Regions from separate parts of the Pseudarthrobacter sp. alpha12b genome, predicted to be linked through region 3. Evidence: predicted binding sites of a transcription regulator. Region 3 holds the regulator's gene; each other region holds the start of a gene.
The links. Region 3 encodes LexA, which represses DNA repair genes until DNA is damaged. Its sites were predicted from a motif close to TCGAACANNTGTTCGA; they were not measured.
Positions count from the first base shown of each region.

Region 1: ACTAQI_RS17405 (LexA family protein) is a predicted target of LexA. The motif match lies at 2,498-2,513, and genes of this name have one in related genera.
Region 2: ACTAQI_RS06810 (DUF6504 family protein) is a predicted target of LexA. The motif match lies at 3,069-3,084, and genes of this name have one in related genera.

Region 1 is NZ_CP196746.1:3,772,540-3,777,432, reverse strand. It holds gene ACTAQI_RS17425 (hypothetical protein) at 1-243, shown strand, start outside; gene ACTAQI_RS17420 (glycerophosphodiester phosphodiesterase) at 240-1,079, opposite strand; gene ACTAQI_RS17415 (hypothetical protein) at 1,108-1,371, opposite strand; gene ACTAQI_RS17410 (HAD family hydrolase) at 1,492-2,310, opposite strand; gene ACTAQI_RS17405 (LexA family protein) at 2,527-2,958, shown strand; gene ACTAQI_RS17400 (Y-family DNA polymerase) at 2,985-4,265, shown strand; gene ACTAQI_RS17395 (lmo0937 family membrane protein) at 4,327-4,473, opposite strand; gene ACTAQI_RS17390 (ABC transporter substrate-binding protein) at 4,751-4,893, shown strand, end outside.
Region 2 is NZ_CP196746.1:1,515,413-1,520,305, forward strand. It holds gene ACTAQI_RS06805 (DNA polymerase III subunit alpha) at 1-2,671, opposite strand, end outside; gene ACTAQI_RS06810 (DUF6504 family protein) at 2,682-3,032, opposite strand; gene ACTAQI_RS06815 (hypothetical protein) at 3,165-3,554, shown strand; gene ACTAQI_RS06820 (chorismate mutase) at 3,581-3,904, opposite strand; gene ACTAQI_RS06825 (VOC family protein) at 3,921-4,343, shown strand; gene ACTAQI_RS06830 (SOS response-associated peptidase) at 4,384-4,893, opposite strand, start outside.
Region 3 is NZ_CP196746.1:596,598-601,490, forward strand. It holds gene hflX (GTPase HflX) at 1-422, shown strand, start outside; gene ACTAQI_RS02655 (ATP-dependent DNA helicase) at 415-2,472, shown strand; gene lexA (transcriptional repressor LexA) at 2,572-3,306, opposite strand; gene ACTAQI_RS02665 (LysM peptidoglycan-binding domain-containing protein) at 3,661-4,011, shown strand; gene ACTAQI_RS02670 (histidinol-phosphate transaminase) at 4,164-4,893, shown strand, end outside.

The DNA.
Region 1 (4,893 bases), 1.5 Mb from region 3:
ACGGACGTGCCAGACCCCGCGGACCCCAATGACGACGTGGAAGTCCACTCGTCCCTGAGCGAAGGCTCAAACGCGATGGAGGCAGAGAAGCAGAAGGCACCCGGCCTCAAGACCGGGACTGCCCCGGCTCGCGTCTCCACCAGTCCGTTGGGCGGGGACGCCGATGAGACGGACAGTGATCAAGCCGACGACGGCGGCCTGGCCGGCGACGCGACAGCACCCACCGAAACAGGCCGCGGCTAGTCAGCCGGACCGGGCGGCCACTCGCCCCGTGCGGGCCCGTGCGGCCACTCGCCCCGCTCCATGAGCACGCCGCGGAGCAGGTCCGCCCGGTCCGTGACGATGCCGTCCACGCCCAGGTGGAGGAGCCGGTGCATTTCCGCTGCCTCGTTAATGGTCCAGACGTGCACCACCAGGCCAAGGTCATGCGCGCGCCGGACGAAGCCGGCGGTGACAACAGGTACCCGTCCGTAGCGGACGGGTACCTGCAGCGCATGCACATCCCGGAGTGTTCGGCGCATCAGCCGGCGGAATACCGGCCGCGGAAGCACAGGGCCCAGCAGGGTGAAGAGGGCATTCGAGGCCATTCCGGCGGAGGAGGCCACCGGCTGGCTGAGCAGCTTCAGTACCGCCCGCCGTCGGCGGTCCGAAAAACTCGCCACCAGCACCCGGTGGTGGACCTGGTGCCGCTCGATCGCGGCGGCGGTGCTGTGGACCGAGCCCCAGTCCTTGACGTCGAGGTTCAGTCGGGCATCGGGGAGCTGGGTAACCAGGTCGTCAAAGGTGGGGATGGGCTCGCGGCCGTTGATCCGGGCCTTGGCCACATCCGCGGCCGGCAGTTCCGCCACCCGGCCCCTGCCGTCGGTGACCCGGTCCAGGGTTTCATCATGGAAGAGCAGCAGCACGCCGTCCGCCGTGGTGTGCACATCCGTTTCGAGGTAGCGGAAGCCAAGTTCAACGCCGGCGCGGAACGCGGCCATGGAGTTTTCCAGGCCCTCAGCCGAGAACCCGCGGTGGGCCATGGCGATGGGAAGCTGCCGCCCGGCGTCGTCCGCGTGGTCGAAAAAGGGCAGGGTCACCCTGCGAGCGTACCCCGGATCCGGCGCGTCAGCCCCGGCAGCCAGTCTCCGCGCAGGGAAGGATGTCCACGCCGTCGCCGCAGTGCAGCAGGGTCCGGCCGCGGCCGGCGTCCAGGTGGACCCAGACGGCAGTGTGGTCCGCCGTAATGGTGTCCACCACGCCGCCCGCCTCAAAACCGGGTGCGAACAGGACCCGGACGCGGTCCCCCTGGCGCAGCTGTTTCCAGTGCGGTGCGGGCGTTGCTTTGCGCAGCGGCGCGTCGGCCGCGTGCTGCCTGACGTTCTTTGCCATCGTTCCCCCTATGAGCCGTGGGAGGGTGCCTGCTCTCCACGCTTCACGCTACGCAGGGAAGGTAAACGCCAGGTGAGCGCCAGCTGTGAGAATGGGGCGCCGGACCCGGGAAAGCGGAACTCAGGAAAACTGGACGCCCAGGGACGCGAGCCTGGCCTCAAGGACCTGGGCCACGCCGTCGTCGTCAAAATGCGGCGCCTGCTGCCCTGCCGCGCGGATGGCTTCCGGATGGCCGCTGGCCATGGCATAGCCGTGGCCGGCCCAGCGGAGCATCTCGATATCGTTGGGCATGTCACCGAAGGCCACCACGTCAGCGGCGTCAATGCCCAGCGCACCGGCGTATTCAGCAAGGGTGACGGCCTTGTTCACGCCCGGAAGGGACAGTTCCAGCATTGCGACGCCGGGTGAAGAGTGGGTGGTGGCGGCCAGGTGTTCGACGGCGGGCGCCACCTCGGCAAGGAAGTCGTCGGGAGTGCCGTCACGGACGATCGCGAGGAATTTGACCACGGAGTCATCCCCGGTGAGCGTTTCCCTGAGCGGCGCCGGGGTGAATTCGGCGAGCAGCTCGCTGGATTCGTTTTCGATAAAGCCCGGCTCCAGGTGGAATCCGGTGAGCGTTTCCGCAGCGAACAGGGCGGCCGGGCGGAGTGCCTTGATGATGCGGCGGGCTTCCAGGACGGTGTCGATGGCCAGGGTGCGGGCGGAGACCAGGCGGTCCGCCTCAAGGTCCCAGACCACTGCGCCGTTGGAGCAGATGACACGGCCGGTGTGACCCAGCTGTTCCTCGAGCGGGTGCAGCCACCGCGGCGGCCGGCCGGTCACGAACACCAACTCGACGCCGACATCACGGCAGGCGTGGAAGGCGCAGATGGTGCGGGGGCTGATTTTTCCGTCGTGCCCAAGGATCGTTCCGTCTATATCGCTTGCTACCAACCGCATCCTGCAAGTCTACGTGGGCTGGGCGCGCTGGTACCTCCCACGACGCTGGAAGGCGGCAGGCCGCCGTCGTCCTCCCAGTGAAGCACCCCAGCGTGTCCGGCGGACCTGCTTGCAGCAGGCAGCCGCCCTTGGAGACCCCTGAATGAAGGAGTACCCGTTGTCAGCCTCCGGCGCTACACTGAAACCATCGAACATATATTCGAATAAAGGTGTGTTTTGGGCGTTGTTGTCGGTCCCCGTGTGATAAATGCGGGCGCCTCGTTATTCTCCGTGCTGGTCTCACCCGTGGCGGTGGCGGCAGGCTTTCCGTCCCCGGCGCAGGACTACTTTGACGGCCGGATCGACCTGAACGCGCACCTCATCAAGGACATCACCAGCACCTTCGTGGTCCGGGTCACCGGGGACTCGATGGAGGGCGCCGGCATCAGTGACGGCGACGAACTGATCGTGAACCGGGCACTGGAACCAAAGGACGGAGCGGTGGTGATCGCAGTGCTGGACGGGGAATTGACGGTCAAGCGCCTCCGCATCACCCGCACCGGCGTGGTGCTGCAGGCGGAGAACCCAAAGTACCCGGACATCCACGTGCCCGCCCTGTCCGAGCTGACCATCTGGGGTGTTGCCACCAGGTGCCTGCACCATGTTTGAAGTGCACCATGCCTAAGCCTGCGTTCATGCCAAGGACGCCGCAGATCGCGCACGTGGACGTCAACTGCTTCTACGCCTCCGCCGAGCGCGCGTTCGATCCGTCGCTGGAGGGCCGGCCGCTGGTGGTGCTGTCCAACAATGACGGCTGCGCCGTGACCCGCTCCCCCGAGGCGAAAGCACTCGGCATCTCCACCGGAGAGCCCTGGTTCAAACTCGAGCCGCGGGCCAAAGAGTGGGGCCTGGTGGCGAAGTCCAGCAACTATGAGCTCTATGGGGACATCAGCTCCCGGGTGATGGAACTGCTGGGCCGGTACTCGGCGTGGCTGGAGGTGTATAGCATTGACGAAGCCTTCCTGGGCGTCAAAGGCGATCCGGAGCAGCTGCTGGCCCTGGGCCGCAGGATGAAGAATGCCGTGCGGCGGAACGTGGGGGTGCCGGTCTGCGTTGGCATCGCCCCCACCAAGACGTTGGCAAAACTCTGCAACAAGTGGGCCAAGAACAATTCCGCTTTTGGCGGGGTCTGCCTGTGGGACTCCGTGCCGGCCGACGTGCGGCAGGCACTGATGGGCCGGTTGCCGGTGGAGGAGATCTGGGGCATCGCCGGGCGGCTGACCAAGCGGCTCAATGTGCTGGGGATCTTCACTGTCCACGACCTCGTCAGTGCGGATCCGGTGATGATCAGGGACAAGTTCTCGGTGGTGCTGATGCGCACCGTCCTTGAACTGCGCGGCACCCCCTGCATCCCCATGGAGGAGGAGCGCATCGGCCGGGACCAGCTGATCTTCTCCCGCTCCTTCGCCACCCCGGTCACAACAGCAGCCGGCCTGCGCGAGGTGTTCAGCATTTACGGGCAGCAGGCCAGCGCCAGGCTTTCCAAGCACGGACTGCAGGCGAAGGTGCTGACGGCGTTCGCTGCCACCTCGCCATTCAGGAATTCGGAGCAGGCCCACCATTCAGTGTGTGTATCCCTGCCGATGCCCACGGCGGATCCCCTCCTGCTTACCAGGGCCGCGCACGCGCTGCTGCCCAGCATCCGGGACGGACTTAAGTACGCGAAGGCGGGCCTGATGCTCACCGACCTGCGGCCCACGGGAAACCAGCCACCCCTGGAGCTGTTCGAGAACCGGCATGAGGAGCGCGGCATCGGCCCCCTTCTGGAGGATGTGAGCCGGCGGTTCGGGCGGGGCTGCATCGGGCTGGGGCACGCCGGCATGAGGTCCGGCCTGGACTGGACCATGAAGCGTGACATGCGCTCGCCCCGGTACACCACGCACTGGGACGAACTCCCCCTGGTTAAGGCGGCCTGACGCACCGGGATTCCTGCCGCCGGCGCTGTGACCGGCGGCAGGAATCCTGTCTGCGTTGCGTTTAGACGCGTGACCTGCCACGGACGAAGTGGAAGATAAGCACCACCACGGCAACCACCAAGAGTATGTGGATGAGCCCGCCACCGATGTTTGCGAGCAGTCCGAGAAGCCAAAGAACGGCGATGATAATAGCGATCCAAAGCAGCATGAGTGTCTCCTTGTTTATTTTTCCAAAGCCCCCATGCCGCCTACGTACCCACCACCGCGCCCAAAAAATCAGTGCCGGCACCTGCGGATGGCATTCACAGCCGGTGCCGGGTGCGTACCCCCCTCCGGATCAAGACGTCCCACGACGATTTTTGACGTCCTGCTACGCCGCGTTGAGCGTTCGCGTCGCCGGGTGAACGCCCGCTACGCGGTTGATTGTGGGGCCGCTGGCCGCTCCGTAATCTCGTCTCAGCATCCGACCCAGCAAAGGAATTTCCATGGCAAACCCGCAGGACAAGAATCCGCAGAACCAGCAAGGCTCAACCCGCATCGTCGCCGGCCAGACAGTGAAGCCCAAGCGCCCGCTCGGTTTGAAGATCGGCATCGCCGCCGCACTCCTGGCCCTCGCAGGAGGGGGTGC
Region 2 (4,893 bases), 920 kb from region 3:
TGATCCCAAGCCTGCCGGCATCCTTGCCGGACCCGACCCGCTCCACCCGGTATTCGGCCTTGCTCCGGTTGATGTCCAAGGGAAGGATGGGAATGCCCAGCCGGCGGGCTTCGGCCACCAGCAGCCGCTTGGGGTACATCCCGGGGTCGTGCTCCCATAAGCCGGCCAGGAAGGCTTCGGGGTGGTGTGTCTTGAGCCAGGCTGACTGGTAGGTGGGGACGGCAAAGGCAGCGCCGTGGGCTTTGCAGAAGCCGAAACTGGCAAAGGACTTCAGCGTCCCCCATACCTTGTCCACTACCTCAGGGGTGTACCCCTTGGCTTTGGCGTTGCGCCTGAAGTACTCCTCCACCTGCGCTTCACCTGCCTCGCTGCTCAAGGCCCTGCGGAACTCGTCGGCTTTTGCCAGCCCGCAGCCGGTCATGATGTCCAGGGTTTTCAGGATCTGTTCGTGGAACACCGTAACCCCATGGGTTTCCTGCAGCACCGGCTTGAGGTCAGGGTGCGGGTAGACCTCAGGGGCGAACCCGTGCCGGTGTTCCAGGAAGGGCCGCACCATGTCGGATTTCATGGGCCCTGGACGGAACAGTGAGATATCTATGATGAGGTCGTTGAACTCCCGGGGCGCCATTTTGCCGATCAGTTCCCGCTGCCCGGGGGATTCGATCTGGAAGCAGCCAAGGGTGTGCGTGCTTCTGATCAGCTCGTAAGTCGCTTCGTCGTCGAGGGGGACGGCGTTAAGGTCTATCTGGCCGTTGGCGGCAATGTAGTCCGGGCCGGAACCTTCAGGACCCGCAGGGTGGTTCCCGGCTTTGACCACTTCTTCCCTGGACGGATGGATCCTGATGATCTCCCGGACAGCGAAAGCCATGGCACTTTGCATGCGGACACCCAGGACATCGAGTTTGAGCATGCCCATGGGGTCCATGTCATGTTTATCGAACTGGCTCATGGGCAGGCCAAGACCGCTTGGCTGGACCGGCGTGCGGTCCAGGAGGGTGGCATCGCCCAGGATCACTCCGCAGGGGTGCATGGAAATGTGGCGGGGCAGCCGGTCGAGCCGTTCGGTCAGGTCCACCAGCAGGTCAAGCTGCTGGTTTCCATTGGCGTCGCGCTGCTCCACCCTGCCGGCAAACTCCCGCAGTTCGGGCTTTTCCTGCAGCGCCTCACGGAACTTCCGCGCCGAGAAGCGCCACAACTGCTTGGCGATCTCCCCTACCTCGACGTCGTCCATGCCCAGCGCCATTCCGGCGTCGCGCACTGCACCACGGGCGCGGTATCCGTTCTGCATGCTCATCAGGGTGACCCGTTCAGAGCCGAAGCGTTCGAAGATCCGCCGGTAGACGGTGTGGCGTTCGGCGCTTTCGACGTCGATATCGATGTCCGGAAGGGTGGCGCGGTCGTTGGAAAGGAACCGTTCAAAAATGAGGTCGTGCTGGAGGGGATTCACGTGGCTGACGTCAATGAGGTAATTGACCAGGCTGGATGCTCCCGACCCCCTGGCTGCCGCCCTGACCCCCATGTCCTGGATCATCCGGGACACCTCCGCAACCGTCAGGAAGTAGGAGGAGAAGCCCAGGTTGTGGATGATGCCAAGCTCATGGGACAGACGGGCCAGCATGTCCTTCTCCGCTTTGCCGCTGATTCCCGGGAACCGCCTGCCGATACCAGCCTGGCAGCGCTGGATGAGTTCGGTGTGCGGATCCTGGCTGATGCCAATAACGGAAGCCTCAGGAACCACTGGCTGCTTCCATCCCATATCCGAGGTGGGGTCTATCCGGCAGAGATCGGCGAGCGCCTCCGTCTGCACCATCAGCTGCGTGAGGTCTGCGGCACCGTAACCGGCAGCGGAAATGATCTCCCTGCCAAGCGCCTGCATCTGTTCCGGGGTTTTCAGCCACCCCTGGCCGGTGGGTTGAAGCAGTGGTTCCCCTGCCAGTTCCGGCAGGGACTTCAACGTCCGGGCGGAGTCAAGGACGTCGGCGGTTGGCGCTCCGTCCGCAGCGCAATACCGGACGGCATTGGTTAGGACCGCCGGGACATGGTGTTCCTCGGCGAGCCTGAGCATGCGCACTGCATGGGCAGTGCTGAACGGGGTACCGGGCGCACTGAGCTGGGAGACGATTTCCGCTACCACCGTTCCGGCGGGCATTGCGTCCAGCCATTGCTTGAACAGGGTCCGGGGACGCAGGTAACGCCGTCCACCCATGGCCCGTCCAACATCTGAATCAGGGCCGAGCAGAACCGTCAGCACCGGTTTCAGGGTTTGGGGGTCAAGGGTGCGGGAGGCCAGTTCGGCGCGGGTGACCGCAGCGGGCACCACTCCCCCGGCTTTCCCAGAGGTCCTGGCGTGGGCATCGGAAACCAGCCGGCACAGCGCACGGTACCCGGCACCGTTGTTATGGCCGCGGGCCAGCACCACCACCCTGCCTGCTACCTCCGTGCGGTGGTCGCCGTCGTCGTCAAATACTGCAAGGTCCACCCCCACAATGGGGTCGATGCCTGCAGCCATGCAGGCCTTGAGGTGCTTGATGGTGCCGTACAGGCCGTCCCGGTCTGTGCAGGCAAGGGCCGTGGCACCGTTGGCGGCGGCTGCCGTGGCCAGTTCCTCCGGCCATGAAACGCCGTAGTGGGCGCTGAACGCCGTGGAAACGTGAAGGTGGGTAAAGGTCATGCTGGTCTGGTCATGCTGATTTAGGGCGAAGAGCGTCATGGATCCGCAGCAGCCGCCAACGGCCACTGCTGATATGGCGGGTCAGGTCAAGGGTGAGGGGTTCCGCGTCTTCCGGTTCTTCCGGCGAAGCGGGACGGGACACCATCAGGGCTGGCAGGACCTGGACCCGCCAGATTTCGTGGTCCACCACGCCTGGCCCGCTTCCCAGCGGAGCCCGGGTGTCCTCTGCCCACCATTGACGGCGTTCATACCACCTGACAGGTTCGGCGCAGACAATGTACGACGTTCCTGCCCACGTCAAGGATTCCGGCTGCCCGCCGGCGGAGCACACTACGTCAACGGACTCGCTGAACATGCCCATGTGTGCGCCTCCCGGACGATACTTCCCTACAGGTATTCGAATATGTGTTCGAATAAATCCAGTCTACGCCGGGCAGGCAGCAAAACATAGGCGGGGGTGGACGGGGCGTGCGGCAGGGAGCAGGATGATGGCATGAGTACCGATGACGCACTCCTGAAGCAGGCAAGCATCAAGACCCAGGACTCCACTCTTGTGGCAAAGTTCGACATTGACGGCGCCATTCCGGATTCCGGCGCGTATGTCGTGGGCCTGATGGGAGCCTCGTCTGACTATTCCCTGCAACGACGGCTGTGCATTGAGTTCATGAACGGGGAGGCGATCGCCTGCTACTCGTTCAACCGGGACCAGGGAATCGAGGAAGATTTCGACCTGTCCGGGGTGTCCCACTCAGAGAACAGCATTACCGGGAGCTTTCCCCTGACGGCCCTGAACGGACTGGGGCAGGGGCATGTCCTGTCAGCCTTCAGCGAGGCCGACGGACGGGAGTTCCAGCACGGGGTGCCGGTGGAGGAAGCCATCTAAGGCTCCTCCACCCCGGGTGAAGCAGCTCAGCTGTTTTCTTTGTGGATCCGCAGTTCAAGTTCGATGAACGCGGAGATCATTGCACGGTAGGTTGACTCGACGATGTCCGGGTCAATGTCCTTTTTCTCCGCGGCGGACCGCACGTGTTCAATGATCCGCTCCACCCGGCCGGGGGCACGCACCTCGGCGTCGTCACCCTTGAGGGTGCCGGCGATCCTGATCAGCCGTTCGCGGCGGGCGATGAGGGTGACAATCTGTTCGTCCACCTCGTCAACAGCAACCCGGACGGCAGCGAGCTGTTCCCTGTCGGCCCGTGCATCCCTATCGTTTCCTTGAATTGTCGCCATCATCTGACAGTATCGAAGCATGGAGCCCAGAGTCGACTTTATCTCCCTAGGTGTCCGCAGCGTTGCGGCCTCGCGCGCCTTCTACATTGACGGCCTCGGCTGGCCCGTCCACCGGGAAGTCGCCGGGGAGGTGCTGTTCATCCAGGTCAACCACGGGCTGGTGCTCTCCCTCTGGGACACCCGCCAGATGCAGGCCGAAGCCGGTACCAGCCCACCCGCCGGCGTCCCCGGCATCACCCTCAGCCACAACCTCGGAAGTCCCCAGGACGTGGACAAGGTCATGGAAGAGGCCGCGGCGGCGGGCGCTGCCATTATCGCCGAGCCCATCACCCAGCCCTGGGGCGGCTATACAGGGTATTTTGCCGACCCCGACGGGTTCCGCTGGGAAGTGGCGTACAACCCCACCTGGGCAGTGGACGACGCCGGCACGGTCACCGTTTAACACCGGCGCACCTTTGGCGGCGGCTGCTGGAACAGGGCTGCTAGAACAGGGCTTCCACCGGGCGGATCAGTTCCGGGCCGTTGTTGCGGACATTGCCCACTTCCTTCCCCACCGATTCCACCTGCCAATCGGCGGCGGCGTCCTTGACCCCTGACCGCACCAAGTCAACCAAAGCAGCGGCATCATCCGCCTGCGGATCGAGCCAGGCTTCCATGGTGGCTTTGTCCATGGGCAGCGGCACCCTGTCGTGCAGCTCAGTCAGCTTCCCGAAGATGGTCGATTCAGTCCCGGGCGGCGGGGTGTCAGCCGTGAGGATGGACGTTGAGAGCAGCCAGCGGCCCGGATCCCCCTCCGGCAGGGACGGGTCCTTCCACCACTCATAGAGGCCGGCGAAAACCAGCCCGCGGTCCTCCCCGGGGTGCACATAGTAGGGCTGCTTCGACTTCCCGGGACCCTGCTTCCATTCGTAGTACCCATCGGCCGGGACGGCACAGCGCCGGGACTGCACGGCCTTCCGGAAGGCCGGCTTCTCCAGCACCGATTCGCTCCG
Region 3 (4,893 bases):
TCCTGCATGTGGTGGACGTTTCGCACCCCGATCCCGAAGGACAGATCGCTGCCGTCCGTAAGGTCTTCAGTGAAGTTGATGCCCGCAAGGTGCCCGAGATCATCGTGCTCAACAAAGCCGATGCGGCCGACCCCTTCGTGGTGGAGCGGCTGAAGCAGCGCGAGCCGCGGCACGTGGTGGTCTCGGCCCGGACAGGGGAGGGCATCCCGGAACTGCTGAAGGCCATCAGCGAGTCCATTCCGCGGCCATCGGTCAAGATGGAGCTGCTCATTCCGTACGACCGCGGAGACCTGATCAGCAAGCTCCATGAGTCCGACGCCGAAATCCTCAGCCTGGACCATGTTGAGGCAGGTACCAGGGCTGCGGTGATGGTCCGGGAGGGCCTGGCGTCCGAACTGGAACCATTCGTCGTCAATGACTGACCTTGCAGCCGGCGAAGCTGCGCAGACGGCGGGCGAGCAGTTCGTTATCGAACTGCTCGACCGCGCCGTTGCCGGCATGGGCGGACAAAGCCGCACCGGACAACACGAAATGGCCAAGCAGGTGGCCCGGGCCATCGAAACCGGCAACCATCTCCTGGTCCAGGCGGGCACCGGCACCGGTAAGTCACTGGCTTACCTGGTGCCGCTGATCGCCCATGCCCTGGAAAGCAACAAGCCTGCCCTCGTGTCCACGGCCACGCTGGCACTGCAGACCCAAATTGTGGGACGGGACCTGCCGCGGCTCCTGAAAAACATCACCCCTGCCCTGGACCGGCCGGTCAAGGTTGCGCTGGTCAAGGGGCGGTCCAACTACGTATGCCGACACAAGCTCGAGGGCGGGTTCCCATCAGAGGAACCGTCCGAAGGGCAGCTCTTCTCCCTGGGAGAGGACACCAGCGTTCCGCATTTCGCCGCTTCCGTAGGTGGACCCTCATCGCAGCTTGGCAAGGAAGTGGTGCGGCTCCGCGAGTGGGCGGAGAAAACAGCGACGGGCGACAGGGATGAGCTCCTGCCCGGTGTGACCGACCGTGCCTGGCGCCAGGTTTCCGTGACGTCCATGGAGTGCTTGGGCGCGCAAAAATGCCCCATGGCCGCTGAATGTTTCAGCGAGCTCGCACGGCAGGACGCAGCCGAGGCCGATGTAGTGGTGACCAACCACGCCATGTTGGCTGTCAGCGCGTTCGAGGGGCTTGCCGTCCTGCCCGAATACGACGTCGTGGTGGTGGACGAAGCGCACGAACTGCAGGACCGGGTCACCGGTGCCGTGTCCGGGCAGCTGTCCGTAGCCATGGTCCATGCCGCCGCCTCGGGCGCCCGGAAACATACCGCCATCACCGTTGATGCCCTGAACGCCGCAGCTGCCAACCTTGAGCTGGCCGTCGCCGGCGCGCCGAACGGGCTGCTGCCCAACGGCCTGAACGATGAACAGCTGGACTGCGTGGACCAGTTGCGTGAGGCGTGCCGCGCCGCGTTGTCCGATTCCAAAGGGGACAGCAACACCACAGCCGACGGCGGCCGGCAGCTGGCCCGTTCCCGCCTCATGCTCATCCTGGAACTGTGCGAGCGGCTGATCGCTGCCCGTGAAAACCGGGAGGTGGTGTGGTTTTCCCGCGCCAGCACGTTCGATCCCGGCCAGGGCTACTCCCAGCCGGATGACAGTGCGCCGGTGTTGATCAATATCGCACCGTTGTCAGTGGCGGGCAGGTTGCGGGAAGGGCTCTTTGCCGGGCACACTGTGGTGCTTACGTCCGCCACCCTGGCCATCGGCTCCGCCTTTGAACCTGCAGCCGGGGGACTGGGCCTCATCGGTGACGGTGCGCCCAGCTGGACGGGCGTGGACGTGGGCTCGCCCTTCGACTACGCCAAACAGGGCATCCTCTACGTGGCCGGACACCTCCCCAAGCCCGGGCGCGGCGTTTCCCCGGAGGCGCTGGCGGAACTCGAAGCGCTTATCAAGGCGTCCGGTGGGGGAGCCCTGTGCCTGTTCTCCTCGCGGCGGGCCGCCGAAGAGGCTGCCGACGCGCTCCGGCCCAAGCTCGATATGACTGTCCTCTGCCAGGGCGAATCGACCATGACTGCCCTGGTCAAGCAATTCGCTGATGAGCCGGACACCTGCCTCTTCGGGACCATGTCCCTGTGGCAGGGGGTTGACGTTCCCGGAGGTTCCTGCCGGCTGGTGGTGATCGACCGTATTCCGTTCCCGCGGCCGGATGATCCGCTGATGACGGCGCGTTCGCGTGCCGTGGCGCAGGCAGGGGGAAACGGCTTCATGTCCGTCTCCGCCACGCATGCCGCCATCCGGCTCGCCCAGGGCGCCGGCCGGTTGATCAGGTCAACCGGAGACAAGGGAGTGGTGGCCGTCCTGGATTCGAGGCTGGCCACCGAACGCTACGCAGGATTCCTGCGGGGCGCCCTGCCCCCGTTCTGGGCCACCACCGACCGCACCAAGGCGCTTGCGGCGCTCACCAGGCTGGGCGCAGACGCGTCCTGACAACGGCGAAGCGCCGCCAGGTACCTTCGGTATAAGCCGGCGGAGTGCGGCCGGCGTGGACGCAGCCCAGGGGAGTCGGGGCTGGAGCGGGAACGGAGCCTAGAGGGAACGCAGGACCGAGACCACTTTGCCCATGATGGTGGCGTGGTCGCCCAGGATAGGTTCGTATTGCGTGTTCTGGGGGAGCAGCCAGGTATGGCCGTCGCGTTGACGGAAGGTCTTGACGGTTGCCTCATCGTCCAGCAGTGCGGCAACGATGTCTCCGTTGGCAGCGTCCGCCTGGCGCCGCACCACTACCCAGTCGCCGTCGCAAATGGCGGCGTCCACCATGGAGTCGCCGGCCACCTTAAGCATGAAGAGCTCGCCTTGGCCCACCAATTGGCGGGGCAGCGGCATGACATCTTCCACGAGTTGCTCGGCGAGGATGGGGCCGCCGGCAGCGATACGACCCACCAGGGGAACCATGGCGGTGTCCAGTGCCGTGGGCAGTTCCGACACCGTGGCCCCGGTACCCGTGGCGTGCGGCGCAGGAGACGTGCCGGCAGCTTTGGCGCCGCCGTCCAGTGTGAGGGGCATCAGGACTTCCATGGCGCGCGGCCGCTTGGGGTCGCGCCGCAGGTAACCCAGCTTTTCCAGTTGGGAGAGCTGATGGGTCACGCTGGACAGGCTTGCGAGGCCGACTATATCGCCGATCTCGCGCATGGACGGCGGGTATCCGTTCTCATTGACTGAGCGCTGGATGGTTTCGAGGATCTTCTTCTGCCTGGGGGTCAGGCCCTTGGCGGTCCTCTTTGGTTGCGGGGCGGTCCTGCCCCCGGCGGCTGCTGCTGCCATATTCGCCAATGCCTTTCGCTTGCCGCCGGATCTCCCGCCTGGCGCTGGTCCACAGCGCCGCCGGAAGGAGTCCCACCGTCATTGTCAGACCCTGCTGTTCAACTTCAGTGGTGGTTGTTCTTTGGTTCAAAGCTAGGCCAGCCACATTGCTTTTTCAAACATTTGTTCTAGCGAGTCTCGACATTATTCGTCGATAGGTGCTAAAACTTAACAAGCAAAGTTCGAACATGTGTTCTAACCAGCGCATGCCCTATTCGAATACGCGGCCGGTAGAGGTTCCGGCAGCGCTACGAGCGGCAGGGCAGCGGCCGGCGGACACCCGGGCAGCACGGCAAGTCCAGGAGGGCTTAGTTCATGTCAGCTTTATCTCTTCACCAGGTTTCACCTTCGTCTGCGCCCCTGAGGCTGACCCGTCGGGGGAGGATCGTCCTGATTGGAGTTCCGCTAGTATTCCTGGCCGTTCTCCTGCTGTCGCTTTCCGGGCTTTTCCACTCCCCGGCCAAGGCCTCGGATTCGGTTTCGGATCTGGCAGTTACGCCCACGGTCACGGTGACCGTGCAGTCCGGCCAGTCGCTGTGGGCCATCGCCGGTGCCGTTGCTCCCCACCGCGATGCCCGGGACGTGGTGGCGGACATCGTCCAGTTGAACAACCTCGCCGCCGGCACCGTCATTCCGGGCCAGCAGCTCTTCGTCCCCACGCGCTGAAACAGGTGCCGCGGTCGCCCCGGATCGGAAACCAGGTCAAGCGATGACAAGGCGCCTCATATGGCGCATGCCGGGGAGAGCATCAGGCATGCCCAGGGCGAACAACGGCTGTCACATTTTCCGGCAGTTGCCGTGGCCACTAAACTGTTCAGGTGAGCGACCAGCTAGAACGTCTGAACCGGCTTCCCCTCCGCAGCAACCTTCGCGGGCTGACCCCCTACGGGGCGCCCCAACTGGACGTCCCCATCCTGCTGAACGTCAATGAAAATACCCATGGTGTTCCCGCCGACGTCCGTGCCGCCATCAGCGCCGCCGTTACGGAGGCCGCCGCCGGGCTCAACCGCTATCCGGACCGCGAGTTCACCGCCCTCCGGAAAGCCTTGGCTGAGTATCTCGGGCATGGGCTTGATGAAACCAACCTGTGGGCAGCCAATGGCTCCAATGAAGTCCTGCAGCAGATCCTCCAGGCGTTCGGCGGCCCCGGACGCACCGCACTCGGCTTTCCACCCACGTACTCCATGTACCCCCTGCTGGCCAGCGGTACGGACACCCGCTACATCACCGGGGAACGCGCGGAAGGCTACGACCTCAGCGCAGAGTCCGCAGCCCGCCAGGTCAAGGAACTGCAGCCGAACATTGTGTTCCTCTGCTCGCCCAACAACCCCACGGGGACAGGACTTGGGTTGGACGTCGTGGAAGCTGTCTATGACGCCGGGGCGGACAGCCAGGCCATCGTGATCGTCGATGAGGCTTACCACGAGTTCGCGCACGACGGAACGCCCAGCGCACTGACCCTGTTGCCCGGCCGGGAGCGGCTGATCGTTTCCCGCACCATGAGCAAGGCTTTCGCCCTGGCGGGCGCGCGGCTCGGCTACATGGCCG